One region of the Sporomusa aerivorans genome, then DNA from elsewhere that is predicted to be linked to it. Evidence: riboswitches for the same ligand, from Rfam matches in the RefSeq annotation. Region 1 holds a riboswitch; each other region holds the start of a gene.
What was found. A riboswitch is a leader RNA that binds a small molecule or an ion and turns the genes downstream of it on or off. The one in region 1 is predicted to bind cobalamin.

Region 1 (6,807 bases):
GTGGTGCCTGAAGACCAGATTAAAACCGACCCGCTGCGAAATACCCTGGTGATCATGAGTAGCCCGGATGTGTATGACCAGATTCACTATTTGCTGACCAAGATCGACACACCGCCCAAGCAGGTCATGTTCGAAGTGCAGGTTATTGAGCTTAACCGCGATGATTCGACCAACCTCGGTGTCGACTGGGGAGCCTCGACTAAACTGCCGTCTGCGCCGGTAAGTGACGACCTGCCATACCGGATTGGCACGGGGAAATACGGCGTTAATCTCCAGGGGGTTGTCAACCGCCTGATTGAAAATAAAAAAGGCCGGCTGCTGGCCAGTCCGCGGGTCGCGACTCTGGACGGCGTAACGGCGAAAATCCTGATCGGCGACAAGCTGGCTGTGGAGAGCTCCCAGCCTACGACCGGCAGTATTCCCATCATCTCGGTAGTTTACGTGGATGTCGGCATTAAGCTGGAGGTAACGCCGGCGGTAAATAAAGACGGATACATTACTACCCGGATTCAGCCGGAAGTAAGCAACAAGACCGACACCACGAAGAACGGCAATCCCAATATCCGGACCCGGCAGGCCGATGCCACCCTCAGGGTTAAAAGCGGTGTGACCATTGTGCTGGGCGGTCTGATTCAGCGACAGGAAACCCGGGACACCTTCAAAGTACCCATACTGGGGCAGCTGCCGCTTGTGGGGGGGCTGTTTCACTCCACTTCCAAGCAGATCACCGAGACCGAGCTGGTCATCATGCTGACACCCAAGATAATTGAGTAAATATATACTCAGGAGGTATATAAATCATGAGCAAATTATTGCGGGCAGTTTCACTGGCGTTGCTGCTTTTAACCACCCCCATGCTGGCGGCCGGCCAGGCTGCCACTGCCGTACCGCCGGTTTCCGGCGTGGTCCTAATGCCGCCAAACGTTCAGTTATTTGGTCATGTCAGTCTTATAAATTGTTATGCTCTTTCCAATAGCTGCTATGCGGTGGTGGAACTCCGTGATACTCCCGGCAAAAGCGTAGTGGTCAGAACGGCCGAAACAAGGCTGCAAAGCCTGCTGGAAACCGCTTTGGCCACAGGCAACCTGATTGCTTTTGTGGGACAGGGGGTTCTTGTCCAGTCGCCGCCCAGGGGCGGGACCTGGAATCTGGAGGTTTATGCGATTGACGAAGTAACGCTATACAACCGGAAGTAAAGTTTCCGTTTTGCAACTGTAAAGGAGAAGCAAATGAAAAGAAGCATAAGCTGTCTGGTGCTCTTGTATATATGCCTGTTGTACCCGCTGCCGGCGGCGGCCGCCCAGCCGGTCGACATGGCCGCCCGGTGGGCGCCGGTCATCTGCCAGACAGATGGCAGCGACGGCCTGGCCGCACCGCAGAATATATTTACTTTGATCAACTATGACCGCGACTGGCGGCTTAATAACAACTGGTATAACCTGCTGTTCTACCCGTTGGACCAGGCTATGTACTACTCGGTCGTGGAAAGTGACACCCATTATTTTATCGGCTATTATCAATACTATCCCAGACATGCCGGCGGCGGGCATGAGCATGACCTGACCGGCGTGCTGGCCGCCGTAAGCAAAACGCCTGACGGCGCCGGGCGGCTGGACATGCTGGTAACCTACAGCAATCACCAGTGGCAGAAATGGTCCGGTTCCCGGGTCCGGCTGGAAGGCAGACATCCGGTAGTGAAAATCCGGACCGCAAGCCATGAGATTACCGCCCTCGGCAAGAGCCGCCGGGCCTTGCCGGCGACTGCCCTGTATGCGGCGGCCGGAGGCGGGCCTGCCGGCTACCGCCTGGTTCCCTTAACGCAGTTGTGGGAGCAGCGCCAGGATATCGGTTCGGGGCGGGTATTTGCCCGCTGGGGATATTTCGACAGCTTTAACGCTATCAAGGTAACCGCGCCCTGGCTTTGGGAATACCACCGGCTCAACTGGCTGGCGACCCCGGGCGAACTCATACAGTATTTCCGGGGCAGACCGGTAAAAGCGTGCCAATATCTTAGCAATCCGTACCAAGCCGGTAGATAAACGAAGAACCGGCTGAGAGAAAAATATAGCCGGACAACTGAATATTGCCAGGTACAGGTGCCCTTAGGGGCTTAATAGGGAAGTTCGGTTAAAAGCCGGCGCGGTCCCGCCACTGTAATGAGGAGCACCCCCATATGATGCCACTGAGACAAATGTCTTGGGAAGGTTTGGGGGAGTGATGAGCCAAAGCCAGGAGAACTGCCTGTACAACGATCACCGTTGACCTGCGAGCGATAGGTAGGGGATTATTGACCATTCCGGATCATAGGATTGTGGCAGTATGTTTACTGTCATAAGTTCCGGGCAGATGGATTTCTCCTATAGTCAGCATGCAGCCGCTTGGCGGGTTGACTAGAGGAGAAATCCATTTTTCATTTGTAAGACAGTTTTAAGTACAGGTGCCCTAATAAGGGTTTAATAGAGAAGACCGGTGAAAAACCGGCGCGGTCCCGCCACTGTAACACGGAGCCGGTCCTGATACGCCACTGGAAGACAAACATTCCGGGAAGGCCGGGCCGGTGATGAACTGGAGTCAGGAGAACTGCCTGTAGGACAATCTTCGTTGACCTGCGAGCGACAGGGAGAGGATTAGCGAGTCAGTGACGAGAGGAGGGTAAGGGAGAAAGCAGGTTGATTCAGCTAGTATCTTCAGAAATTACTGAGGTTTCTAAGGTGGAAGAGGAGAGGTCAAGGAATGAAACAACGAAGACTACAAAAAAAAGCTTTGGCGATGAGTATCGCCTGTACACTGGCTTTAAGCCTGTCGCCGGCTTACGGCGGTATCGGCTATGCGGCCGGGACCGGCAGCGAAGCGTCGCAGGCAACAGAGGAAACTGCGGCGACCGACGCCGGCGCAACGCCGGACTACAGCCTGGAGGCCATCACTGTCGAAGCCAAGCGCCCGAATTGGGAGTCCAAGCTGTCCCCGGGCACGGTGACAGTTATCCGGCCTGATGATTACAAGGGCGAGCAGAAAACCCTGCCCGAATTGCTGCAGGACGTGCCTGGCGTCCATGTCCGCTATGTGTCAGGCAAGGGCCAGTATACCACCGTCAGCGTCCGGGGCAGCACGGCGGCCCAGGTGGGCGTGTTTGTGGATGGCGTGCTCACTAACTTGGGCGGGGATGCGGCTGTCGATATCTCGACAATTCCCATCAACAATGTCGAGCGGATCGAAGTCTACCGCGGCTATATTCCGGCTAGGTTTGGCGGCACCTATATGGGCGGCGTCATCAACATCGTTACCAAGAAGCCGGACAAAGCCAACATCTCGGCCCAAATCGGCAAAAGCTCCTGGGGCGGCACCACCGCCGGCCTGGAGATCACCCAGCCTTTAGGGAGCGGCAGCCTGCTGATCGGCATTAACCGTGATGAGAGCGACGGGGATTTCCGGTATGAGAATCCTTACTCTAAAGAAGTCTATGCAAGAGATATGCCGGGGTTGCAAGCAGAATTGAACCTTGCAATTGATTTTATCAATTTCAATCTTGAGGGTTATATCGGAACTAATCCCAATTTTTCTACTGCAGAGGACATTTATGCGGCATTCGATAATCCGGCTAAATACAATCAGTACTTAAATGCTGCGCTTGATAATTATTATAAATCTTGGGGTTTTTCAACCAAAGAAGCTATGATAAGCGCTCGTGGTTGGACCGAACAAAAATATAATGATGTGGTAAAGCAAGCACTGGATGATGAAAGAAGTATGTTTGACAGTGGGACCGCAGATGTACGAAAACGAATGTCCGAGCTTTCCAACGACAACACCCGCTGGCGGAAGAATAACGACTACAAAAACACTGACGCTATTATCAAATGGCAGGACGACCACTGGCTGGTCAAGGGCAGCTGGAAGAAAATTGACCGCGGGATGCCCCGAAAAGTAGATGTGGATCCAGCATTAAGCACAATAGTGGATCTGCCAGACCAATTCGAGCGGAAGCGGCAGGAACTGACCACCAAGGAGCTGATGGTAGGCCGGCGGGATATGACCGGCAATCTGGAATGGGGCTGGCAGCTTAACTATCTTGACCAGGATAAGCGTTACCGCAATCCGGACTATCAGAAGTTTGGCAAAATGCCTGCAGTATTTGAAGAATGGAGCGCTTACGACTCCCGGCGGCTGGGCGGAGCCATTGACGGCACCTATAAGGCCGGTGACAACCATCTGCTCGAGTTCCTGGCCAACTGGTCGAGGGAGAAAATGGATGTTAACGGCAGCCGGATGGACAAATATGACTTTGAACCCAGTCTTACCAATCGCGAGCGGTTTCGGACCTATTATGAACATACGCTGTTCAATCTCCAATTGCAGGATACCATTACCCTCAACCAGGCCGCCGACCTCTGGCTGACTCCCAGTATTCGCTACAATTATTCCAAGGTCATGGGCAGGGCGCTGGGAAAATCCGATTTAAATAAATGGGTCGATCAGGAGGATTCCCAGGTCAATGACAAGGTCACCTGGCAGGTGGCACTGAAAAAGCAGGTGGACGATCATCTGACCCTGCGCTCTACCTACGGCACCTACTACCGGCTGCTCAACCTGTATGAGATTGCCGGCGACGGCGCCGGCATTCTGCCCCGGCCTAATGCTTATAACGACCCCAGGTATGCCGGTCAAAGCATATTCCCGGTACCCGAGGAAGGGACCCAGTGGGACTTGGCGGCCATCTGGGACGGCAGGCTGCTGGGCGCCAATTCCTCCAAGGTGCAATTGACCTACTTTGGCCGCGATTCCAAGAATATGCTCCAGCTCTACCGCTTCGGCTATAATTATTGGTCTTATACCAATGCGCGCAAGGGGCAGGCCAACGGTGTGGAATTACAGACTGATTTCAACTGGGACAAATGGGATATGAGCCTGGCAGGCACCTACCTGCATACCAAGCAGCAGACCAAGTATAATGCGCCTAACTCCGCAACCGGCGAGATTTATTTCAATTATCCGCAGTTTTATACGCCGGAATGGGAAGGCTCGGCGCGGCTGACCTACCGCCCGGACAACCGGTTGGCTATTTTCGGCGAAGTAAAATATATTGATGAGATGGTTACCGGTATAGGTGAAAATGATAAGCCCTATGGGCAAACCTCCCTGACAACCGTTGGTCTGGGAGCAAAATATAACATTAATAAAGACTGCCAAATCATCGCCGGCGTAAATGACCTTTTTGACAAAGGGCCGGAGATGAGGATTACGCGAGACTATGATGCTAACAGTGCTATCGGTACTAGCAGTTTGCTCGAATATCCGCTGCAAGGCCGTACCTATTATATGACCCTGCAGTACAGATATTAAATGACGGCAAGCAGTAAGGGAGGTGAGGCCACACACGGCAGGTGACTCCAGTCTGGCAGTAAAGGAGGTGACATCAGGCAAGAACTGATGGTGATTCTGGGTTTTCCCACAGAAAACATTAGAAAAGTGAGGTTATGAGTAATGAAGATGAAATTCCATTTTCTTAAGCGCGTTATCGCGACAGCCCTGACACTGAGCGTGCTTGGCAGCTCAGCCGCGCTGGCCGCTACGGAAAACTTATTCGGCTACACGGTGGTTGATTCCAGCTATTCACAAGGTCTGGCCGGCGCCATCAGCGGCGAGCGGACAGGCAATCCAACCACCTTTACGTCCAGCAGCAAGGTCACCGGTTTAAACAGCGACCCGGCACTGTTCAACTACTTCCAGGGTACGGAGAGCCGCCTGGTGCTGCGCCAGTATAATGTGAGCGCTCCGGCAACTTTGATAGCAAATAAAATCATTGACCCGGTTGCTTCCACATGGACGTCTCTGGCAACGCCAACCTGGAGTAACGTACGCAACCTGCACGCGGTGGCTACCAAAGGAAAATGGCTGTATGCCACCGGTTATGATTTGGCAAAGATTGCTGTTGTGAACATGGATAGTAGCTATACACAAACACCATATAACTACCAATTCCCGACAACCTGGAGTATTCCCACATCAGACGTACCAGCCGGTGCCTCGGTCCATGGTGAAGGCTTAACGGTTGTCGACAACAATTTATATGCGCTGTTTACCGTCAATCCGAGCGGCGGCTATTCGGTGTATTCCGACAGTATTGTTGTGAAGTTCGACATTAACGTCTCTACGGGTGCTTTGAGTTATGCCGGCTATTTGAAAGTCGGCAAAAACGCCTTCACTCTTGACCATTTTAACAACAAGCTGTATGTCTGCGCCCTGGGCGGCATGCAGAACGCCGGCAGCGCCAATGCCGACACCCGTCTGGATATCATCGACCTGGCTACCTTCACCAGTACTCCCGTTGCCAAGACAGCTTCCATGGGCGGCGATTTCCGCGACATTACCATCGTTGACGCCAACACTGCCTATGTATTCCTGGGCAACTATGATACATCTTTTGCCAACATGGTGGGCGGCGTGTACCGCACCAGCGTGGCCAATCTCAATTCGCCTGCAGCCTGGACCAAAGTCAGTGACGTGAACTCGGCCGGCTATCTCTGGGGCATCTATGCCGACAGCAACCGGTTCTGGTTTGTCAAAGGCAATCAGATTGACATCTTCCCCGGCCTGCCCACCAGTACCAGCGATGCAGCTACTAAATCCTTCACCGCCAGCCAGTTGGGCTACACCGGCGGCAACCTGAACTCGGCGATTATTCTTGCCCCGGATCAGACTTCGACGCTCAGTGCCAAGCTCAGCACCGGCGTGGCCAAGTCCTTCGCCTCGCACTCTATCCTGGCGCAGCAGGCCCGCAAAGCTGCCGAGCAGTACAAAGGACTGAAA
Region 2 (12,427 bases), 710 kb from region 1:
GTATATCTGTGTAGGTGATAAATACGCTCTAAGTAATGCTATTATTATAACCAGGATTTTTTATGCCAAGCCTTGTTGCTAAATTTTCAAAGACGTAAAAGGTTCCTGCCTTCCTGATTTCTTCGTCGTACTCTTAATTTTTTCCTGATAATATTCGATGCCTATATAAAGGGTACGTTCCGGCAATCTGATTTTGGGGAGATGGATGTCATGTCTATAGATCAAGCGGGTCTGAATAAGTTGCTAGCAATGGTCTATCCGAAAAACAATTTAACAGCATTAAGGGAATATCGTGACGGATTGCAAAAAAAGCTTGAACAAGAGGTGCGAAACAGCACTTCGGCGACGACCGTTAACAGTGACGATAACAACAACCGTGCAGATACCCAGCATGTCATCGTAGAATTGCAAGCAACCGATAAACAACTACAACTGGCTGTGTATGAAGAAGAGACCAGAAAGCTTGAACTGGAGAGATTAAAGCGGGAAGAAGCTATGGCTAAAAATCTACGCGCGCGGGAAAAAGCGCTGGCCAAACATGAAAGCGTTCTTTATAATGCCAGTATGAATAAGCTATTTTCTGCTATTAATAAACTTCCGCAGGTCCAGACTATGGCCGGCTCAGGCATGGCGTTCTCGTTTGGCCAGCAACCGGCAGAGACTGATAAAAACTCCTATTCTACGCATAGTTTAGAAGGAAAATTCGAAGAAATAAATCGGGATCTTAAAGAATCTACTGAATACGGTATAGCAGCAGCTGAAGTCGCCCGTCGCCGGAAGAATACTCAGTTGAAGGCTGAGATCGAAGAAGCCGCAAATAAATATAAAGCTGTTAAAAAACAAAAGCCTAAATAAATGAATATTAGCGGCTGCCAAGCTAGTAAGGCCTGTTTGCCTACAATATAACAACAAGAGGATGGATCCCTGTTTCTTATAGGAAACAGTAGAGCCATCCTCTTTGGCTTCATTAAGAGTCAAACTATCTTTTCTTCACACCGGTGATATCTTCTATTGTAATTTTAATTACGGCACATTTATCTTTAAAAGCATCAATTACCTTCATTCCTTTATCCTGAAATTCCGGACTGTATTTTTTCACCAGTTCTATTAGCATTTTGATCTTTTCAGGCTCACCGGCCAACATGGCTTTACCAAAAACAACAACACTTTCATATTTGGCCGTAAATGAGCTGGGCACTATTTCCGAATATCCGACCACAGTAAAGCATACCTGGCTATTTTGGGAAATATTATCTAACTTATGACCCTCAAGAGCACAATGCAGATAGATCGCCTCATCTAACACTATATAGTTTAGAGGTATGCCATAAGGCTGCCCAGCTTTGTCGACCGTAGATAACACCCCGTATTCGGCAGCTTTTAGAATACTCATAGCTTCAGTGCGCGTAACTTGTTTTTCTGTATCACGGACACGTCTCATAAATATCTCCTTATTAAAGAATTTTTGCACTAAGGAACACTTAGAAAATTTTAACCTGCAAAACCACTAGGTTACCTGAACTGGTATTGAAAAAACCATGCCCTTCTCCCCGTGGAGATAAGATTATATCTTTTTCTTTAAGGGCAAATTCTTCCCCGTCAATAGTTAATTTTCCTTCACCTTCAACAACATAAAAAACTTCGTCCATATCCTTGTGAGTATGTTCCGGCGTGCTTTGACCCGGTGCATATAGCAGTAATCCTACATCAAGCTTACTGCCTTCATGACTAAGCCCTTTACGCACCGATTTTTCCAGTGAAAAATCCAATAGAGAATCGGTATTGATTTTTTTCATATTTTGGTCCCCCTTAAGGTTTAAATAAAATATTACAAACTATTACATATTGTCTGCAACCACTTTCATTAATATAATAAGAAACAAAGTTACTTTTCGCAAGAAGGCACTATTTTGTTTGATACAGACCGAATAGTAACTATTGGTGATTTTACTGGAGGTTCTGAATGGTGAATACTAAGATTTGTCCCATTGAAGCGGCGCTGAATTTAATAGGGCATAAATGGAAGGTTCTTATTTTACGAAACTTATTAAGCAGAAGTAACCAGCGTTTTAGTGACTTGTTAAAAGGTATAAACGGAATAAGTCAAAAAATGTTGACCCAACAACTCCGGCAAATGGAGCAGAATGGTCTTATTTCCCGCAAGGTTTATGCGGAGGTTCCACCCAAGGTTGAATACTCTCTGACAGAACTAGGCTTGAGCCTTCAACCCATGCTTGAATCAATCAGCACTTGGGGTAAAGGTTATTTAGCGCGTCAAGGCAAGCAACAGGAAGATTTCATTAATGATTAAGACAAGAGATGGTTCACGGTTCGCTGCTGCCGTAGTTGTCAAAAACGACAGCAAACAAAACAGGCTCACTGGTTCTAAACGAGTGGTGGGGCGGGAGAAAACTGCAGATTGAAATGCAATTCTCAGGCCGGAAGATGACAGAGGTAACAATACCTGCGCACCCCTCCAGAAACTTGCAACAGCTGGCATTATTGAAACAGTGTCCCTGTCCCCGTGTTTTCACGTGTTTTCCAGTAAAGTCTTGGGTGTAAATAGAGGCTAAATGGGAGAGGCCTGCTCTTGGCAGGCTAATTTTATTTTCTATATTACATAACATATTGGTTCTATCAAACATAAGATATAACAAATCTGATTTTGGAGGGGGGATAGACATGGGATGCGGTAGCCGTGAATGTCGTTCGGCCTGTACGCCTAGATGTAAGAGAAGGTGTGTAGGAACTTTTACTACTAAATATAGGGTGTATGAAACTTGCTGTTATGATGTTATGAAAGTCTGTTCCAGCTGCGGCCATGAATTTGATTCTCGCCGGCAGCACTGTTGTCCAAATTGCGGCATACAAATGGATGATCCACCTCGCTTTGGCGGCTTTGGCAGAGGCTTTGGCAGAGGCTTTGGCGGCTTTGGCAGGTTCGGCGGCTTTAGGAGATTTGGTGGCTTTGGGCGTTTTGGCGGCTTTGGCAGACGCCGATTTTTCCCGTTCGGATTTTTCCCGGACTTTGATGAAGATGATGAAGATGAAGAAGATGAATTTTAGCCCCATAGGCATCACTGAATCAGTGATGCCTATTTACATCGGAAATATCAAGCAACTGGAAGCTTCCTGACTTGTGCTTACTTTGAAGCTCGTCGCAATCTAATCCTATGACAGCAAGGCCTTCAGGTTGTTAATCACCTTACTCTAATCATCAACATATTATGTAACATAACTATGAGTAAAGGGGGAGACTATGTGCCTAGACCTTATGGTAGCGGCAATTGCTGTCTAAGCCAGTCGGAAGTTCATTTAAGGGATTGTTTCCGTCTGCTTTGGACACAGCATGTTTACTGGACGAGAATGGTTATTATGGGTATTGTGTTTGATTTGCCTGATTTAGAGCAAACTACAAATCGTCTTCTACGTAACGCCCCTGATTTTGCGAGAGTGTTTTGCCGGTCCTATGGGAATCAAATCGCATCCGAGTTTGAACGCCTGATAACAGACCATCTCGTCATTGCAGCAGAGCTTGTGAAGGCGGCAAAGGCTGGGAATAGTAAAGCGGTGGAGGACGCTGAAAAAAGGTGGTATGAAAACGCAGAGAAAATCGTATGTTTCCTAAATCGTATCAATCCAAATTGGTCTGTGAAACGTATGAAAAATATGTGGTTTACACATTTGGCATTGACAAAAGAGGAGGCTGTCACGATGCTTAATAAGGATTACGCTAAAAGTATTGAGACGTTCAACAAAATCGAAAAAGAGGCATTGATGATGGCTGACGAATTCTCTAACGGCATTATCTGCCAATTTGTCCTGTAAATGCACTAACAATACAGAAACCAAAAAATTTCTATGCAAAATGGCTGACTGCGGTTAGCCAGAAGAAGGTCTGGTATAGGAATAAATCATAAAATGCCTCCGGACTTGGGTGGCATTTTATTTTGGGTTGTAACTCCAGCCGGCGGATATTATTTAAAATAAGATTTCGAGTATATTTTACATATCTTTCACGCAAAAACGGCATATGCTTCGTATTCTTCGAGGCACAATATCTATAGTGGCAGCCTCGTTACCGTTACTGCATAAAAATTGCCTAAAACTGCAATTCTTCATCATTGGTTATGGTGTACCTTGCTACGATGCGGGTATAATTAACAGAGATAGAAATGAAGAAAAGATATAAAGGCTATGCGCGAACTAGCGCAATAACCACAAGTTATTAAGGCAGGGTATACGAAATGAATGAAAAATGGACTATCGGTGAAGTAGCAAAACTTTTCGATGTATCGACAGATACATTGCGGTATTATGAAAAGAGCGGTATACTTTCAGCGCAGAAAAATAGTGAGAACGGATATAGGTATTACTCTTATGATGAAGTGGTAGTCCTCATGGATATACTATTCTTTCGCAATATGGAACTGTCTGTTAAAGATATTAAAAAAATTATAACGGAAATGGATATTGGCGACATTAAGAATGTACTTTATCAGAATCAAAGGATAGTCGAGAATAGGATACAAGAATTAACTAAGCTAAAGAATATGATTACCCAGGCTGCTTATCAATATAAGCTGTGTGAAGAACGGTTAGGCGAATTTCTTATTGTTTCTGCACCGGTCTTTAAATTTAAGCTGATTGGCACGCAAGCAGAAGACCTGATTACTCTGATACGAAAATATAAAAAAGAGGATTGGATAGATGACCGTATACGCTATACCCTATTAGTCCCGCAGGCAGAACTTATGGGTAGTCCCAATTTTAGTTCAGCGCAAGTGGGGATTAGCATTGATGAAGAAAATCTGTATTTACTGGATGGCGCGGAGCAACAGGAGCTTTCTTCCTTACAGGGGATGAATTATTTATATACAATCGCGGGAACAAACTACTCAGAACAAGAGAATGATGTACTGAACAAAGCTTTGGATTATCTAAAAAAACAAGGTAGACAAGTAAACGGTCCCCTGATTGGAAGATATATGGCAAGTTCTCATAAAGATGGTCTTGATTACTACGAAGTTTGGATTGCAACTAATCCTTGACATTGGAGTTGCTCCAAGGTTTATCATCTCATAAGGGGTGATAAACATGAATGGAAACGTACTGGGAACAGAAAGTATTATTTCATTATTTTTAAAATACAGTATTCCTGCGATTGCAGGGATGTTATTTCTAGGCCTAAACACCATTGTAGACGGTTTTTTTGTCGGTAATTATATTGGGGTTAATGCGTTAGCAAGTGTCAACATTGCTATGCCTTTTTTCAGCGTAATGATTGCAGTTGGTGTAATCATCGGTATTGGCGCACAAAGTTTCATAGGGCGGAAGTTAGGTGAAGGAGATATAAAAGAGGCGGGAGACGCCTTTAAAACATCTCTTTTCTCAGTAGGTGCCATATCGCTTATACTCTCGGTAATTGCCGTTGGTTTTACTGAACAGATGGCTGTTTTCCTGGGTGCCAATAAACAACTGTTGGTACTGGTAACAACGTATATTAGCTGGACAGGTATATTCCTGCCATTTTTAGGAATCATGTTTGTTTTGGACTATGTGTTAAAAATCCTGGGGAAGCCTGTATATTCCATGCAGATTCTAGTGGTCGCCGTTATAAGTCATATGATGCTTAACTACTTGTTGATTGCACGGCTCGGACTGGGGATTAAAGGGGCTGCGTTGACTGCAGGATTAGGTTATAGTATTGCTTTTGTTATGGCGGTACTTCCTTTTATAACGGGCAAAACAACTTTAAAATTGTCTGAAGGCAGTTTTAAAAAAACGCTGGCATGCAAGATTATCTATAATGGTTCATCGGAAGGCCTAGCCGAGATCGGCACAGGTGTTACGGCATTCTTATTTAATATTACGCTTATGCGTTATGTAGGCGAAGTCGGCGTAGCTGCCTTCACAGCTATTAGCTATTTGTCTTTTATCGGGAATAATATTCTGATAGGATTATCAGATGGCGTTGGCGCCATTATTAGTTATAATTATGGCAGTGGCAAAATGGAGCGGGTGAAAAAAGTATTGCAGCTTGCTGGTTTCTCAGCCTTCGTTATCGGTGTAGGACTTTTCATAGCTATTTCTGCCTTTGCCAGAGAAATAATCGTGATATTTTTAGATGTGCATAATGATACTGTTCTTGACTTTGCTGAATACGGCGCCAAACTATATGCTTCAGCCTTTATAGTAAATGGATTGAATATCGTTGCATCAGGTTATTTTACTGCTATTTGCAAACCACAAAGCGCGGTCTTGATTGCATTGAGCAAAGGCATAGTTTGGATAGGGGCGGGTATTGTCATATTACCGGAATTATTCGGTATAAGAGGCATATGGCTAACTGTACCTGTTGCTGAGATGCTAACATTACTATTATCTGCAGCATTGCTGTATAACCATTATAAGTACCAAAGTCGGCGGGTTCCCCCCCAATTTGAACAGTGAAATTATGAGGCGTGAAGTTGGCGCAAACTGCATATGAATTACGATAAAAACAGGGAACCATAATTCAGGGTAGAATTATGGTTCCCTGTTTGCTAATACCAACCAGTTCCTTAGCGGTATCGGAAAACAGTGTCCCTGTCCCCCTGTTTCCACAGGGGGATTATTCCGGCATGCGATCGAGAATATAGGGAACAACCTCGTCAGGTGAAATGTTCAATGCTGTCGCAAATTCTTCATTTAATTGCTTTTCAGCACTGTTCATAATACCTTCCTCTGTCTTGGTTAATTTTTTATTGACGGCGGATTTCGCTTTTTTATCTAAATATAGCGTCTTAATAATTTTTATCCATTCTTCGGTCTTGCCTGTTTTAAGCGCGGCCCGAAATTGCTCGCTGCGCTGTTTCTCATTGTCTACTAAAACGGGTTCTATCTCGGGCATCATGGCTATCAATGCTAAAATCTCATCTTTTGAAATGATTGGTCTCATCGCAGCATTGGAATTATTCACGGGAGTCTTAATGGTCACATTAGTGTTGTAAACAGGCTGTAACACATAGTATTCAGTTTCAGTTTCATTACTGCTGCTAAACTTATCTTTTATAATATCTGTAATCCGGCATACTCCCGTTGCGCCGTATACAACATGATCATTTATTTTGAACGTAATTAGACCCCCTTTGCGTTGAATATATTCAACATAGTGTGGCTTGTTTTCATAAGAAATATTTATCCGATGACTAAGCTTCAGATGGGGTTAAAACTCCACTTGAAGCTTAGTCTGCTTTATTGCGTGGGCAGTCCCGGATAGTCGCTGTGTAGGTCCTGAGTTTATCATTCGTAAAAAAAAATTTTGTACTTAACAGGTAAATCATTACATATATGGAATATTAATAATGTTTGCGTACAACAGGGATTTTTGGAGGTTTTACATAATGTAGCCATATAGTCAATAATATAAAGCAATCATACGAGGAGTGTCGTAATATGCGTAGATTAATTTATTTAGTAGTAGTCATTAACTTTTTGCTGATTTTCACGCCGGGACAGTATTGTTATGCAGCTGATTCCAAGCTTGAGCTGGATTGGGACTACCTGACTACAAGCAACAATGACCGCGATCTGGATACGGTATCGCTGCATATACTAGAGAAAATTTCTGAGAAAAAAAATAAGTCCATATACCGGGGGATTACAATCACTCGACCGATTGGAAACGTAACTCTTGAAAACCAGACACACTCTCAAGAAAGCTCCGCAGTCGGTATCGGACCAATATACATGATTCGCACTGAAAAACATTATTCTGGCAAGCTATTGGCAGCATTAGATATAAGCGGCGGAGTTATTTTATACGATAAACCATTTCCGGCAGGAGGAAGATATTATAATTTTATGTGGCGGGTCGGGCCTAAACTTATTTATAAATTCAATGACAGCTCTTCAGTAAATGTAGGATATACGCTAATGCATGTTTCTAACGGTTTTAGAACTCATAATCCCGGGTATGATACCCGCGGCGTTTCAGTGGGGTTTGTATCAAATTTTTAACCCGGTAGAAGTTGTGAGTCCCTGTGTTTCATTTCCCCAAGCCTGCGTTCTTAGAAATAGACCGGCAATCATCCATAATGATGATTGCCGGTTTGCGCTTTGGTAAATGACCATCAGTAATATGCGATTTATTCTTAGAAATTCCTGCACACAACCTTTACAGCGGAATTCTACTATATATAAGGGCATTGATCAATTTGCTGACTACGTGCAAAATCCTGCATCACAGTAATTCAACAGGATCTTTGTATTTAAACGGTAAATATAAGGTTAATAGGCCCTTAGTGTTACAGGACAGCGATAGGCTAACAGGAAGAATAACAGAACGATTTTATTAGCTTGAGGTAATATCATGGTCAAAAAATTTGCTAAATCCAAATTAGTAACGCCAAATCTGCCTCCCGAATTACCCTTGACGTATAAGAACGGGTTTCACGACGAAGACTGCCTGGAACTCAGCCTTATACAAGACTGTACATTAGAGGTTCAGACTGCTGAAAACGTTGCTATTAACCAGGTTTTATTTAAAAATGTTGTTTTTAATTCCGTTCATTGGCCCTCCGTCAACCTAACCGACACTATCTTTGAACAATGTGATCTCTCCAATGTGGATTTCAGTCAATGTTTTATGGACCGTGTCCGGTTAACCAACTGCAAGCTGGTTGGTATTGACCTGACCGAGGCATCTTTGAGAAATGTTGCTATTGATAACTGCAATGCCGCTTATTCCGTGCTGCGTTACACCAATTGTAAGAAAGTCAGCCTTCAAAACTCTTCTTTTACTGAGTCTGACTTTTACTCCGCCACATTAACTGACGTAAGCTTCTCACATTGCAATCTTGATAAAGTCCAATTTTCAGGCGTTAAACTTGCAGGAATCGATCTTAGCACCTGTCAGTTTTATCAGCTGGGCCTAACCACAGATAACCTTCGCGGTTGTATAATCGCTCCCGCACAGGCAATTGCTCTTGTTAATATATTTGGGGTGGTTATAAAGGAGTAGGAGATAGAACACACTTTCTATTAACTAAAGTAAAATTTTACTGCTAGAGGTGAGCCGGAGAACGGTATCGCTGATTGACTTTTGCCAATAAGTTTGCTATACTAGCAAAAAAAAATTGCATATTGGACGAAACAGGTGCCCGCAAGGGCTTAATAGGGAAGAACGGTGCAATACCGGCGCGGTCCCGCCACTGTAATGGGGAGCGAACCCAAAATATGCCACTGAGACGAAGCGTCTTGGGAAGGCTTGGGCGAGCGAAGAACCAGAGCCAGGAGAACTGCCTGCTTTGTGAATGCCTTTTACACCTACGAGTGATAGGGAGGGGTTTATTTGGTTTGTGCTTATAATGAGTAACGCCATTCTTTCTGATTGCCTGGGAAGAATGGCGTTTTTTGCTGCGGAATTATCTTAATGCGAGGAATGAAAAAGGGGATGCCAATGAGTACAAAGAGTAAAAAAAATAAAAAGAATATATTAGGAAAAATGATCTATTCAGTAATTATGCTGGGGATAAGCTGTTCTTCCATACCGGTATTTGCTGCGGAGGAAAGTGAATTTTCCCTTGAACAAGTAATTGTAACTGCACAGCGTTATGAGAAACGCGATGTAGATGTAGCGGCTTCTACCGAAATTTTAACTGAGAAGGACTTGCAAAATACTGGCGCCAGTAATTTATACGACGCGTTGAAGTTTTCGACCGGCATCGAAATGCAGCAATATGGTACGGCAGGTTCGTCCCTAGGCAACATGTACAGCAAAATTGTTATCAGAGGAGCCGCCGGCGGCACGCTGGTACTGCTGAACGGAGTGCCGCTTAATGTTCGCGCCACCTATGACTTAACCGATATTCCTGTTGAAAACGTCGAACGGGTAGAGATTGTCAGAGGCGGCGGCTCGGTTCTGTACGGCAGTGAGGCAACCGGCGGTGTCATCAACATCATTACCAAGAAAAAGCGCGATAATTATTTTAAGACCGGCTGGGGCAATTATGGACAGCAAGAGCATACCCTTGGTTTACAAGCCGGTAATTTGGGTATCGGCTATCAATATTCGGAATGGGGTACTCGTAAGAAGGTCGCTACTGATGGAACGAAGTGGGTCGGCCCCGAGAATAATAATCTAAGCCTAACTTATTCATTTAGTGATAAGTTAGACTTAGCGGTTAATCATATTGAATCAGAATATCGCTATATTACAAGCAAAGCGGATACAAAACAGAATGTTGACAGAAATAATATGCAGTTAACTTATCGGGATGATCATTTCCAAACAACGGCTTATTATGTAGACCGGACACGTGAAAAAGACGCATTAACTTTCTCGGGCAATAAACGTGCGGTTGATGAGGAAAAGAACAGAAACTACGGGCTTGATCTGCAAAAAGACTGGGGGTTAGACAGTGGTAAAGTCTTATTTGGCGGTTCCTTTAAGCGGGAGGAATATACCCCGTATAAGGAGTCAAAACAGACTAGAAACAACTTTTCCGCTTATACCCAGTATGAAAAGCAGGTCAGTGATCTGAATACGCTGATCTTAAGCGCGCGCGAGTCCTGGACAACCGGAGCGCCCGGTGATTATAACAACACCAACTTCAGCGGCCAGATGCAGTTTGTTCATAAGCTGGCTGAAGACGAGAATCTGTATGCCAGTGTGGGGCAATCTTATAAAATGCCGGATTTGCATCAGATGTACAAAACGGAGCCCGGCGCCGACTTGAAGCCGCAGACAGGCACACACTACGAACTGGGTTGGAAGAAAGATGCTGGCGACCATAAGTGGCGTGTTGCGTTGTTCCATTATGGTATTGACGACAATATCACGGCTACATATACGGGCACGCCCGGAGAATTTACCTATAAAAACGAAAATTTAAAAAATACCGGTGTCGAGCTGGAATGCACAATTAAAGCAGCAGGCAGTCCCTTTGGTTACAACTATGCCGTCAGCTACGGCAATCCCAAAACCGAATCCATCAATAAAGGCGTTTCATCCGGATGGCAGCGAGATTACTCACGCTGGCAGCTTAAAGGCGGCGTAACGTATCAGCAGGACAAGCTGAGCGCTGCCCTAAATGCTTCTTATATGGCAGAGCGGGTACTGAGCGGCATTGATACCAAACCGTATTTAGTTACAAATTTAAACGTAAATTATGCGATGACAAAGAACCAGAGTCTTTTCCTAACGGTGAACAACTTGCTTGACAGGGATGATATCTCCTACCGGTCGACTTCTAACGCTTACTATTTCACACCGGCCAACTACATGATGGGGTACAAAATGACATTTTAACAGGTGGCTTGTATTTGTCGACAGCTGTTCCTTTATTGCCTTTAAGCGGGTTGGATTAGCAAGTGCGGGCCTCCCTTGCTGTGTTAATCTGTGAGATACTGATGAAAGCGTTCAAAAAACTGCGGGCAGGCGCGGCAGGGATGCCCGGCGGAATAAGCCGGTATCAATCGGTTTTTAAAGCCGGGCATAATCCACTGTAATAATAGAGATCATCTTTCTGCGTAAATATCAGCCGGTAATATTGACAATAAGACAACTCCTTATCATAGTGGATGCACATTTCGCAGTCCTGAATCAGAACTCCCTGCTCCCTGGCCAGCCGCGCAATACGAAACTGGCCGCCTAGCAAAAAATTCAACCGGCTTATATTAAAAAGATCCGTATGCTTTGCAAGAACAGGATACTTTTGCTCAAGCAATAACTCAATATCACTTAAAACCAAATCGAGGACGGCATCAGGGTCCCAAAATGCCTGGGCATCAGTACCCTCGGCTAATTGATTTGTTGCCGCGATTTCCTCGTCCAATTCTTTTTTTGCCGAATTCCTCATCGTTCAATTCCTTATCATTTTTCTTTACAGACTATTTGTCTGCTGCCTTTTAATATACCAATAGACTGTTGAAAGTGCAATCCTGCGGCCTGCGCTTTATTTTACACCGGAAATATGGGATACCAATAAAGAACTGTCCGGCTTTATTAGTTAAAGACTGTCTGTGCATTGCAGGATAGTCGTTCTGGTTATTTAACCTTAACCAGACAAGCGAGGTTTGGAAGAAAAGGTGGATAGGGGTGCCGGGAGGCACTCTTATAACCTCAAGCTTAAGCAAAGAAATAACAGCGATATCCACAGGCTTACGTGTGATATCGCTGTTATTTTTGAAATAAAAAACCTGGGGTGCAGGGCGGGGAATAAGATCAATCCTCCTGGCTCTCTCCCTCTTCTCTTTTACGAGCTAGTCGGAGGATCTCGTTAACATTCCTATCTATTTCGCCGATTTGATTTTCCAATCTTTCCAGTCGTTTTTTAAATGCGCTAATGACATCACGAGTTTCTTCAGACACATTTGACACCTCCTGTTTTTACATAATATGTTTTATAATGTAGTAGAGTGACAAAAAAGTCGCCCACCGGGA
Region 3 (12,427 bases), 100 kb from region 1:
TCCGGCAGGAGCTTGCCGCTTTGCGTCAGCAGTTCATCGTAATCATAACCATGGCTGGCAGCTACCGTTTCAGTGAGCGAGGGTATTTCTCCGTTCGCCTGCTGGGTCAGAGCCAGCAAATATTCAATTAATACTTCCCCCTGTGGCGGGCAGCCGAGCGTATGCAATCCGACCCGGATTTGCATGTTTTTGATGTCGGTTATGTAATTGTGCAGGCGCTGTACGTAATCGGCAAACAGCTCGCCTTCGGCCTGCCCCATGTCGTCCTTCAAATTGGTTTCCATTACTTTTTGTTGGATCAGTTCGGCCACAACCTGGACATTCCCGGGTTGATTCTGCAGGAAATGGCAGTATTCATCAAGCAACTTTTCCAGTTCCGCCAACTCATCATAGGTGCCGGCCTGGCTGACCGGCGGCGGCAAATGGCCGATCAGACAGGCGGCGCCCCGCCGCTTGGCCTGTATTCCCTCACCGACAATGGTAAGCAAAAACGGGTAGACATTAGGCAGGTCACCAAGCGCCAGATCCGGATAGCAGGCTGCTGACAGGCCGGCGCCTTTACCCGGCAGCCACTCTAAAGTGCCATGCGTGCCGACATGGACAACGGCGTCCGCCTGCCAGATATCTCTAAGCCAGTGATAATAGGCCAGATAATGGTGGGTGGGAGCACAGTCCGGTGAATGATATATTTTCGCGGCGTCTTCGCCAAAACCGCGCGGCGGCTGAACGGTAAGAAATATATTGCCGTTTAGCAGACCAGGAACCAACAGTTCATTTTCATACCGGAAAACCTCACCCGGCGGTTGCCCCCAGTCTCTGATAAGCTCCTCCTGAATCCACGGCATAATAGCATCAAACCAAAAACGGTAATGATCAGCCGAAAGCTTGCCCGGAGCCTGCTTAAGAACACACTCGGACAAAAAGCGTCGGTCGTTGGTGGCAGCCGCCAGCAGGGAATCCATGAATGCCCGGCTGTCAGGCGGAATATCCGCCACCTTATAGCCCCGCTCTGCCATCCGCTCCAGCAGCAGACGGATGCTGGCCGGTGAATCCAGGCCCTGCGCGTTGCCGATATGGGCATTGGTGGGCGGATAATTATGAAAGATAATGGCAATTTTTTTCTCACTGTTGGCCCTGCGCCGCAGTTTCGCCCATTTAGCCGCTTTCGCGGCAACCCGTTGAATCCGCCCGGGCAGCGTCCGGTATTTTACCGTTCCGTCAGGACTAACCTCTTTGCCGGCAACCGGTACGGCATGAATAACGCCGTCAAACTCAGGCAGGGCAATGTTGCAGGTAATTTCCATGGGCGAAAGGCCTTCCGGACTGCAGCGCCAATCCTCGCGTGATCTGAGCATCACATAAGCCTGCAGCACAGGCACGCCCAGGTTTTGCAGGAAGCGGCCATCCACCGGTTTTCCTACGGTCAGCGAAAACTTGAAGGTGTTAATTAAGACGTCAATAACCGGCAAACCCTGCTGGAAGAAGAAGGCGCTTACGGTATCATCCACCCCGGCAGCGTTCAGTTCGTTATTACGCGCCCAATGACTAAACGCCGCAATAACATTAAGGCCCTGGGCCTCAATTGCCTCAATTAACTCTGTTTGATAGGTCAAATCGGACCAAATCCATTCATCCCGCGGAAAAATAAGGCCGACAGTTGCCTGGTCCGGTTTACAAAACAGCCGCCGGTATTCGGCCACATCGGTAAAAACCTTACCGGCCCGGGGATGAAAGATGCCGTTCCATAATAATTGCTGCGGCTCTTCATACTGGCACGTCTGCCGGCAATACCTGCTATTTAGCCATAGCCAAAAATTACGGTAGTTTCTGATGCCGCTGTATGCCAGATATCTGCGCATCTTATTTCGCTCTTCGGGCGTTACGCCGCCAAACGTATCTTCCGGCTGGATTTCCGTAGCCAGCATAACATGAGCAAGCTTATTCTTCCGCAAAAATTCCGTGGCCTCTCTAAGAAACAGCGTATCGCGCCCCATGCCCATCCAGGAAAACAACACCAGCCGGCTGTCGGCAAATTGCTTTTGCCACTCCCTATTCCAGACAAGGTTGTCCTGCAAATAAATAATGCCGCCTGCTTCCTTTAAATGACCTTCGGCGCTTAATTGCCGCCTGGCATTTTCCAGCATGACGCACTGACGGTCAATGTTGGACAAAAACAGGATGTTCCCCATGGTCTGTCTCTCCTCCCATGCTTACACTGCCAACTTATTTGTCTTTGAAATATTCCGGATACGCGGCACGGGCTACATCCCGCACAGCCTCGACAATATACTGCGAGTTACAGGATAAATGGCTGTCGGGAACAGCAACCAGCCGTCTGTTTTGAATGGCTTTTACCGGCTGCAGCGCCGGATCATTTTGCATATCCTCGCCAAATTTCTTCAGATCGTTCTTACCGCTGTAATCCCATAACGGCAAGAAAATAACATCGGGATTAATTCTGACTATTTGCTCCTTGGACATAACCTCGTTCATAGTCAGCCCAATCATAGCCGCTCCGTCCTCAACCCCGGCATAACGGCAAATATCTTCAAAAGTGCTGCCTTTACCGCCATTGTCCCCCATCAGGTTAGACCGTATCGCCACTTGCCGCTTTTCCGCCGGTATCTGCTTTACAATCTCACCAATTCCCGCCAGTTCTTTATCCATGTTCTCAATGACCCGGCCGCCGGCCGCTTCTTCCCCGACCACGCGGGCTATGGCTGCAATCGATTGTTTGACCTCAACCAGATTTGCGGGCGCTTTATATACATACACAGCAACGCCTGCCTCCCGGAGGGTCTGGATTAAGGTCACCGGCTGCCAGTCCGGAATAATCACCAGATCCGGCTGGAGGGCAATAACGACTTCGGCGTTGGCCTTAATCCGGCCAGGTACCGCTTTGGCCTGGTCGGCAATATTGGAAATACCGCTGTCATCAACTAAATAGCTAAAAGCGGCAATACGCTCCGGCGCTACCAGGGCCATGAGAATTTCATCGGTGCTAATAGACAGCGAGGCAATCTTCTGTGGCTTATGCTGAAGTTTCAGCACTGTCCCGGTATCGTCCACAATTTCGTAAGCACCGGCAGTCCCTGCCGGCTGGGGTGCATTACTGCCGGCGCCGCTGCAGCCGGCGGCTAAAGTCAGTGACAGTCCAAGAAAAGTTACCAGCAGGAGCCGCAGCAACAATACCTTTGCCTGTGCTCTTAATTCCATAGCTTCATCTCCGTAACTTTAATTTCGCAGGCGGCGCATCGGCCGGTCTATATAGTATCCAATAAAGCAGACTTAGCTTCAGGTGGTTTTTAGCCCTATCTGAAGGTCAGTCGCTCTTATCCGGGATTTAGCTGCTCGCCTGTGCCTGTAGGGGTATAACTCCCACTTGGAGAAGTGGGAGTTAAGAGGCGGGTTAGCCGTCGGATAAAGATTACTGGCGGCCAGTGAGTAAAAGCGTAGTTTTAGCACAAGCGTCGAAGCGTTGCTCACTGCCCGCCTGGGGAAAAATCTTTATAGGATTTCATAGCAGCGGCTACTGCCGGTTTTGCTTAGCCAGAAGAATGAGTTTATACTCGCCGATAATCTGCCCGTCGTCCAGTTGGATTGGGGCTTCGATCCCGGCGGCATACCGTCCGTCAGCGCTGATAGCCGCAGCAACACACGGGCCGGTGGTAGCGGCATAATCCACCAGACGGGCTTCCGGTATGGCAACAATATACAACCCATGTACGGACGGGTCCTTGGAGCGGACATTCCGGCCGCCGGCCAAAGCAGCCTGATGTTTACCGGTAGAAATTTGCTCAATCATCCCGCCGATTTTATAGTTATTTACCAGATTGCCCTGCAAATCAAACACAAACAAACTGTTGGAATTGGGGTTTTCCACCGGGGTTGGCAGCTGCCAGTTGGCGCGGTTATATGTATTGCCTGTCGTAAATATAGCATATTCACCTACAATCTGACTGAAATTGCCGGTGGAGTTAATATAGACACCGGCAATCTTCTGCGGCTGGGTAATGCTGCGCCGCCACAACTCCTCTCCCTGCTCACCGTCGAACAGAAAACACCGCCCGTCACTGGCAATACCGGCCACATACCCGCCATTGCCGCTAATTTCAAGGCCTGTACGCATGGTAACATTCGGGTACGGCTGGATGGCATCCAGATAACGGCTCCACAGCACGGTCTGGAGCGTCCCGTCCAGGCAATACACATTCTGGTCATAGGTATATTTAGCCATATCAAAATTTGCTGTGGAAAAAACCACTCTCCCGCCGTCATCATCCACGCCAAGCCAGCTTACCCAGCAGTCCAGATTTTGATCACTGGGGAATGCGCCTGCTTTCCTGCCGTCGTGCGTATACTTGTAAATCCGCCCGACATACTGGTTACGCCCGTCAGGATGTTTTATATACCGCTGCGCCACAGCGTAAATCATACCGGCGGAATCTGTCCGGATAGCTACCATTCCGGGAAATGTTTTTTCCCTGATATCTACGCCCAGTTCATTAACACTGGCTTGCCGCCACAATTCCTTGCCGTCCGTTACGTCTAGACTGAATAAACACCCCTGTTGGCTGGTATCGCCAACAAGTACTGCCCGGCCATCCGGGGTAAATTCAAGGGCGGAGAGCTTGCCTAAGCCGACCGTATTGCGCCAGATAAGGCTGCCCCGGGTATCATACAGCAGCACCTCGCCAGCTTCTGAACCGGCAGCCAAGAATCTGCCGTCAGGGGAAAACCGGATAAAACCTTTATTAAAGCCCATACGCTGGTAGTTAAATACCTCAGTTTGACCCAGCCCGGCTTCCAGCACCTTAACATAAGCGCCTGTTTGCGTGCCGTTTTGCTGACGGGAAAAACTCACCTGGCTGCTCTGTATGCCAAAAATTTGCACGGCCAAAAGACCCAGAGTACTTATAAACAATATGGCAAGTCCTGTTGTAAAAAACTTTTGCATTATCTTTACAGCCACTCTTTCATAACATCATACAATGCCCGCCAGGACGACACATATAACAGGCCGTTATACTGCAGCGCATCAATCAATTTCAATACAATGACGCCAAGGACGATAAGCAGCAGGCTGTAACAGAACAACCGCTCCGGACCAGGCCAGGGAGCCAGGGGCACTGCTGGCACTTCCCGGCCAAAACCGCGGCTTTCCACCGATGCGGCCAAGGTAGCGGCCCGCCGCTGCGTTCGCGCCAAAATAGGAAACAAGGTCTGAAAAGCAGTTTGAATCAAACGCCGGGGTGAAAGCGCCCGCAGCGGATTGAAGCCTCTGAGACGCTGGGCGGTCAGTACAATGACTGTCTCCTGAAAAATCACCGGCAGGAATCTAAGTCCGGTTATCAGCATGAAGCCCAGTTCATACGGCAAATGCCAGGACAGCAGACTGCGCAGCATGTGCCGCGGATCGCTTGTCCAGTTAAGCAAGAGTCCCAAAGTCAGCATAGTACCGGAACGCAGCGCCTGAACAGCGCCATACTCCAGACCCTCCCGGTAAATGTACACCCCGCCGGTCAGCGCGCCAATAACAGGGGTTGCCGGTGGCAGCAGGCAGGCGATAACGGTCCGCGGCTCCCGGGCGTAAAACAGCGCCTGGCTTGTCATCGAGCCCCAGATACCCAAGAGTACAAACACCATCAGTACCCGCCACCTGGCCGGCGAGGAGCGGGCGACTCCGTGCAGGCAAAGCGACAGACAAAACAGGAGAAACAGGAGACGGGGACTGTCCACCAACAAAACCATGGCTGCCAGCAAAAGCAGAATCACTATTTTGGAGCGGGTATCCAGTCTATGAAGCAAAGTCTTCCCGGGAGTAGCTTCCCACACCTGCCGATCGTACATACGCCACCACCTCCTCTACAGTCAGCGCCGCACCGCCGTATAAAGCCCGGGCTGTAAGCAGCGCCGCCGGCGGTTTCAGGCCGGCCGATGCCAACATAGTCTGATCCTGAAAGACCATCGCCGGCACGTCGTCGGCTATAATCCGCCCCTGACGCATAACAATCACACGGTCGGCAAACCGGGCTGCCACCTCGGTGTCATGGGTGCAAAAAACAATGCTGCCGCCTTGCCGGGTGTATTCCCTAAGGAGCAGGACGATATCCTCAATGTGCCCGATATCCTGACCGGTTGTCGGCTCGTCCAGCAGCAAAACCTGCGGCTGAGAAGTCAAGACAGCGGCAATGGCTACCCTGAGACGCTGTCCGCGGCTCAGTGCCAGCGGGAAATCAGCCTCCAGGCCTGCCAGACCAAGTTTACCGGCAAAGAATTGACAAATTTCCGGCCAGTTCCCGTCATCCGCTTGCTGCTGACGCAGACTAAAACTGATCTCCTCCCGTACCGTACTGTTAAAAAGCATAAAATCGGGATTTTGCAATACCATGCCGACCGACGGTGAGATAGCGGCAAGCTTTTGCCCCAGGACCCGGATTTCGCCCGTGACCGGCCTGAGCAACCCGCCGATCAGGTGCAATAAGGTCGATTTGCCGGCGCCGTTATTACCCATAAGCGCAACAAACTGTCCTCTTGCAATAGTTAGCGCAAGATTATTCAGCACCAGATCCCTGGAATTGTCATAGGCAAAGGATAATTGCCGGACCGTTACCGCCGGCTCATCTGTCGGCCTGAGCGGCGGGCCTGCCGCCGTTGCCGGCTCATATATGGGAACGGTATAACATTGCCGGATAGCCGCTACCACATGACTGACTTCGGCCGATTGCACCGCAACCCCTAATTTGTGGCAAATTGTCACTGGCTGCGGCAGCCTGAGGCCAAGTTCCGCAAACAGGTCCTGGCAGGCGTACGCTTCCGCACAACTGCCCTGCCAGTGGAGCTGTCCGTCCTCCATAACAGCCACCCGGTGGCACAGAGGCAACACCTCGTGGAGGCGATGCTCGACTAAAATTATGGTAATTCCCTGTTCGCTGTTAAGCTGCTTAAGCACCGCCAATAGTTCCAAAGCTCCTTGCGGATCCAGCTGGCTGATAGGTTCGTCCAGCGCCAGCACCTGCGGTTTGGCCGCCAGTACGGCCGCCACAGCCAGTCGCTGCTTCTGCCCGCCTGATAAAGCGTGAACACTCGCCTCCGCCTTATCGGCCAGACCAACCAGTTTTAGCGCTTCCTTAACCAGTGGCTCAGCCCCGGCTGCTGTCATCCCCATGTTTTCAAGTACAAAAGCAACTTCATCATATACCGTGGTTGAAAAAATTTGATCCTCCGGATTCTGAAAAACCAGCCCAACCGTGCGGCTCATCGCGGACACGGCTATATTCTGAGTAGAGCAGCCACCCACAAAAACTTCACCGGTAAGCCTGCCCCCGCTTTCCTGGGGAATCAGCCCGTTGAGCATCTTCAGCAAAGTACTTTTTCCACAGCCTGTCGCCCCTGTCAGCAGCAGAAATTCGCCTGCCTTAATCTTGAGACTGACATTTTTCACACTGGGTGTATCGCGATGCCGGTAGGTAAACGAGACATCACGTAGTTCTACAATATAATCCATCTTCAGTCTCCCCCCACTTTGGCCAGCCGGCTGCCGAGGAAGCTACCGCAGACTGCGCCGACGGCAGTATAGATAAAACCATTGAGAGCCAATACCAAAGCAATGTACCAGGCGGCATAATACATCCGGTATAAAACCGCCATAGCCTGCAGCGCTGCATAGGTTGCAATAGTGTCGGCCACACCGCAGCTAGCTGCCAACAGTGCAATCTTACTCCAAGACAGATTGTGTTCCTGGCGGTTCTGCAGCCAGCCGTACAGTCCGCTGCTGTAAATCAAAAATTCCAGCCAAAAGGCTTGCAAGCCGTATGACAACAAACTAATGGGAGAAATCTGCCCGAAAGCCAACATCCCCAAAAGCATGCGAACAACCGTCATCAGCGCCACCACACCCGGACGGGGAATTAAGATTACCAGCGCCACCACCATCATATACAGAAATACACCGCTGAATAAACCGGTGATGATAAAGCCGAACGGCCCCAACAGAATATGGAAGAAGTCATTTAGCAAGGTAGAAGGCACATTGACAACCGCAAATGCCGCCGCGCCAAACAAAGCGATGGTTACCAGCCAGCGCGTTTTCAGCACAGTGAGTACCTGCCGGCAACGGCGCAGCGCCATCACCGCCCCCAGCGCAACCGTCATTACCGCCAGGCTGACTACCAGCAGCGCCCTGCTGTCTTTTTTGACAATTGTAAGCTTTTCTTCCCAGATTAAAGGCGGCGCCACCCCGTCACTTACCTCGGTCCTAAGAATATACTCCCCATCCGTTAAATCGCGCTCGTCGGCGTACACCGGAATCTGCAGCCGTTGACTGACATCCCCGTCTAGGGCCGTAAAGGCTTCCAGAAAGTTCTTTTGCCGGTCCATTGCTCCGCCATTGACATCCTCGCTGGTCGCACCAGGGGTAAACAGACCTTGGACCGGTAAACGGCTGGCGGCGTCCAGCAGGCTGACACTTACCACAACCAGTTTCTGCACACCGGACGGGTTGGCAATATCCACTCCCAGATGAGTCACCGGGTGGATGGCCTCGATTTCCTGATTTGACGCACCTTTGCCTGTCAGTACATTCTTGTAGTAGTCCCACTGGCGGTCCCTGAGTACTAAGACATTGCGGCCCATGCGTTCATCTGTTTTTCCGTTTCTGTCCAAAGGCAGCACAAGTCCGGTTATGGCAACCGGTTTAAGAGCCTCACCCTGACCGGCATTCACAGCTACCGGCACTTGCTTTGTTTCACCGCCAACGCTGGCAGTGGCTGTATACACACCTGCCGGCAGTCCGTCTGCGACCTCCAAAGGCAGTAGGTCATACCATTGATCATAACCGCCTGCCAGTGTAGCTTGCCTGGTCAGCCGGTAATTCCCGCCCTGTCTGTGTATTTCCCATTCCCCCAGGGAACCGGCGGGACTAAAGCCTGGCGGCAGGTCAATTGTTATTAATGCCTTTTTCCCGCTGGGAGTACGATTTTCAATACTGAACAATGCTGCCGTTTGTGTACCGGGAGTGACAGAATCCCTGACTTTTCCGAAGTAATACGGAATTTGGCAGGAAAAAGCCACACCATCACGGGCCTGACCGGCAACCGTTATGAAGAACACAAGCAACACTGTCATTAACCCGGTCAGTGCTTTGCTGATGGTCAAACTTCTTTTCTCCTTTGCAGTAAATATTACTAGTTCTCAGTTCACAGCAAATAAGGGTATTATCGAAACGCTGTCGCGGCCGTTAATGTCATTACGAACAAATACACTTATAAAGTAAACTTAGCTTCAGGTGGGGTTTTAGCCCCATCTGAAGGTTAGTTACCCTTATCCCGGGACTTATCCGCTCTTACTCCCGCTTACAGAAGGGGGAGTCTTAGAGCGGGTTAGTCACAGGATAAACTCTAATACATTAAGAAAAAAACATCTCCTTATTTAAAAGGAGATGTTTTTTAGTCCCACTATGCATCACCAGATACAACGTTACACTCGCCGCATATGGTTATACTTATAACGAAATAAGCTTAATCCCCTCCCCATACCTCGTGGGTTAAAAACGGTGACTGTAAATTAGGCAGTTCTCCTGACTCTGGTTCATAGCGCATCCAAACCTTCCCAGGACTTCTCATCCCAGTGGCATCTCATGGACTGGCTCCCCATTACAGTGGCGGGACCGCGCCGGCTTTTAACCGGACTTCCCTATTAAGCCCGTAGGGCACCTAACTCTTGGTTATTCAGTTGTCAGGTATTAGAATTAATGTTTCTTGGCTACAGGGCTATTCAGGTCGGCAATGGCATCTTTAACATGCTCAACATAGATATCCTGAATGGCGGCATTTTCACCTAAACCATGGATATAGGTATCCACTTTGAAACCGGCGGCAATAAGCTGGCTCTTGAAGGAGTCTTTTTCATCACCGGCCATATCATTGTTGGCATGATCGCCGGCCACCAGCATAAACGGCATCAGGGTAACTTTTTTGACTTTATCGGCTTTAAGCTTTTCAATGGCGCCTTCGAAAGTCGGATAGCCCTCTACCGTGAATACATACGCATTCTTATAACCGGCATCATTCAGTTTAGCCTGCAGCACACCATAGGCAGCGGTTGCCGGATGCGGACCGCCGTGTCCCATCAGCATAACGGCTTCATTCTTTTTCAATGCCGGGAATTGGGTAGCTACCGCTTTAACGGCCGCCAGATAATCATCGTTTTGTCCTTCTTGTCCCATATAGTAAAGTACCGGCCGGCCAATGGCAATTTTTTCAAAATCCTTGGCTGCCTGTGCATGTTTCACCACACCGGCAATCAGTTCATACTCTTCGCCGGGAGTTATTTGCATAGGCTGGACAATTACTTCGGTATAGCCTTCGGCTTTCAGACGGTCAAGCGCCTGTTTTTCCGTGTCAACTTTTATACCGTCCCGTTCAGCCAGCCTTTTGATGATGATACGGGAGCTGAACGCACGGCGAACTTCATAATCCGGGAACTCTGCCCTGATTTTATTTTCCGTTGCCTCAATCGTTGTTTTCATAGTTTCAGGAAAAGTAGTGCCAAAACTTACAACCAGGATGGCCTTTTTACCGGCGTTGGCCGGTGCAGCGGCCGCCGGCGAGGGCAGCAGGCTTACACAACCGAATACGGCCAGCAGCAAGATGCCGGTAATGAGTGAATAAAGATTTTTCATGCAAAAAACAACTCCTTTGTTTTTAGTAATCCTGATGTTCTGTTGTTGAAAAGGTTGCTCATGGGCTCATAGCGAATTTCCCAGGTCCCGGTATACATTCCATAGCAGCAGAAACTCCCATGGCAGGATCGACCTGTGCCAACAGTACTTACATTTGGCAAAAACCGCCGCAGATTGCCTAAAAATCAAAACTCCCAACCGTCTGCAGTTGGGAGTTTAAACAGTTGACTAAATACAAAACTCCTGGTCAGAAACCAGGAGCGAATTAGCGAATGCGCCTGTAAAAGCGCCTACTGTAATCCCCTCCCCATACCTCGTGGGTAACAAACGGTGATTGTCAGACAGGCAGTTCTCCTGACTCCGGATCATAGCTTGCTTAAACCTTCCCAAGACGACCGTCCCAGTGGTATATCTTAAGCTTGCTCCCCGTTACAGTGGCGGGACCGCGCCGGTCTTTAACCGGACTTCCCTATTAAGCCGCAAGGGCACCTATCTCCATGATTCGATTATGATATAACTATATGTTATCTGGGAACGCTTGTCAATACTTGAAAACAATTTTAGATACAGGCGCAGCGTGCTCCTCTCTGGGTTTTGCCACCCTGATCACGTTACCAGGTATATAAAAAAAAATAGGGTCAAATGACCCGTGCCTAACGGCATAAATTGAAAGGAGCGTTTTGAGAAAATGGCATTAATATTAAAACTCTCAACCGTTATAGTTGAGAGTAATAAACAGCATGCTAAATAAAAACTCCTGGTTTTGGACCAGGAGTGAATTAGCCAGACGCACTACGAGAGTGCTTACTGTAATCCCCTCCCCATACCTCGTGGGTAACAAACGGTGATTGTCAGATAGGCAGTTCTCCTGGCTTCGGATCATAGCTTGCTTAAACCTTCCCAAGATGGCACATCTCAGTGGCATATCTTAAGCTTGCTCCCCGTTACAGTGGCGGGACCGCGCCGGCTTTTAACCGGACTTCCCTATTAAGCCCCGTAGGGCACCTAACTCTGATATGAAATTATGTATTAATAATAGCATGGACTATTACTTGTTGTCAATAGCTGAATATTCTTTCAAGTTATCAGGCCTCCATCACCTGATAATGCCTGCGTTTGTTTTCGTACATACGGGCATCCGCCGTCTGCACCAGGCCGCTTGAACTAACTTCACTGTTGTCGGCTGCGCCGATGCTTACACTTAAGCTCAGTTCGCCGCTTTCATCTTTATACCGCCAGCGGCTTACACTGTGCTGTATGCGTTTGATGATGATCCGGGACTGCTCCAGCAAAATGCCGGGAATGATAACTACAATTTCATCTCCGCCATAGCGAAAAGCGCAATCGTCGGCACGGATGCTTTTAGTAATTATGTGCGCGGTCTCTCTGATCAACAGGTCGCCTGCCACGTGCCCCAGACGGTCGTTTACCGCTTTTAGCCCGTTAATATCAATCATTAATAAAGTCAGCGGCAGCTTTTTCAGATCAGCCTGCAGACAGTAACCGGAAAATTGCTTGTCAAAGGAATGCCGGTTAAAGAGCCCTGTCAGTTTGTCATACTCCGCCAAATACTGTACTTCCTCATGCAGCCGGGCATTGTGGACAGCAACCGCCGTCTGGCTTGCCAGCGCTTCCAGCAGTTGCAACCGTTCCGTATAATCCTCACCCTGACAGACCTTTTCCATATAGAGAACTCCCAGCAGTGTCTCCCTGAATACCAGGGGGATGTGATATTTAATTATATTG

Region 2: it holds a riboswitch for cobalamin, as region 1 does, so the genes downstream of both, SATMO3_RS09015 (TonB-dependent receptor plug domain-containing protein) here and SATMO3_RS05550 (TonB-dependent receptor) in region 1, are expected to answer to the same signal.
Region 3: it holds a riboswitch for cobalamin, as region 1 does, so the genes downstream of both, SATMO3_RS05210 (sirohydrochlorin cobaltochelatase) here and SATMO3_RS05550 (TonB-dependent receptor) in region 1, are expected to answer to the same signal.

Annotation. Positions count from the first base shown of each region.
Region 1 covers NZ_CP156926.1:1,260,526-1,267,332, forward strand. The annotation lists gene SATMO3_RS05535 (type II secretion system protein GspD) at 1-774, shown strand, start outside; gene SATMO3_RS05540 (hypothetical protein) at 801-1,196, shown strand; gene SATMO3_RS05545 (hypothetical protein) at 1,230-2,039, shown strand; cobalamin riboswitch at 2,078-2,260, shown strand; cobalamin riboswitch at 2,419-2,603, shown strand; gene SATMO3_RS05550 (TonB-dependent receptor) at 2,734-5,340, shown strand; gene SATMO3_RS05555 (hypothetical protein) at 5,482-6,807, shown strand, end outside.
Region 2 covers NZ_CP156926.1:1,969,829-1,982,255, forward strand. The annotation lists gene SATMO3_RS08960 (hypothetical protein) at 211-855, shown strand; gene SATMO3_RS08965 (pyridoxamine 5'-phosphate oxidase family protein) at 980-1,441, opposite strand; gene SATMO3_RS08970 (cupin domain-containing protein) at 1,482-1,796, opposite strand; gene SATMO3_RS08975 (winged helix-turn-helix transcriptional regulator) at 1,967-2,311, shown strand; gene SATMO3_RS08980 (hypothetical protein) at 2,822-3,136, shown strand; gene SATMO3_RS08985 (hypothetical protein) at 3,262-3,828, shown strand; gene SATMO3_RS08990 (MerR family transcriptional regulator) at 4,248-5,051, shown strand; gene SATMO3_RS08995 (MATE family efflux transporter) at 5,098-6,453, shown strand; gene SATMO3_RS09000 (CarD family transcriptional regulator) at 6,614-7,201, opposite strand; gene SATMO3_RS09005 (acyloxyacyl hydrolase) at 7,438-8,001, shown strand; gene SATMO3_RS09010 (pentapeptide repeat-containing protein) at 8,354-9,004, shown strand; cobalamin riboswitch at 9,121-9,304, shown strand; gene SATMO3_RS09015 (TonB-dependent receptor plug domain-containing protein) at 9,443-11,293, shown strand; gene SATMO3_RS09020 (hypothetical protein) at 11,457-11,843, opposite strand; gene SATMO3_RS09025 (hypothetical protein) at 12,209-12,355, opposite strand.
Region 3 covers NZ_CP156926.1:1,156,419-1,168,845, reverse strand. The annotation lists gene cobN (cobaltochelatase subunit CobN) at 1-2,189, opposite strand, end outside; gene SATMO3_RS05235 (ABC transporter substrate-binding protein) at 2,224-3,216, opposite strand; gene SATMO3_RS05230 (PQQ-binding-like beta-propeller repeat protein) at 3,530-4,957, opposite strand; gene SATMO3_RS05225 (energy-coupling factor transporter transmembrane protein EcfT) at 4,963-5,850, opposite strand; gene SATMO3_RS05220 (ABC transporter ATP-binding protein) at 5,798-7,507, opposite strand; gene SATMO3_RS05215 (hypothetical protein) at 7,510-9,156, opposite strand; cobalamin riboswitch at 9,550-9,732, opposite strand; gene SATMO3_RS05210 (sirohydrochlorin cobaltochelatase) at 9,749-10,681, opposite strand; cobalamin riboswitch at 11,008-11,189, opposite strand; cobalamin riboswitch at 11,522-11,705, opposite strand; gene SATMO3_RS05205 (diguanylate cyclase) at 11,767-12,427, opposite strand, start outside.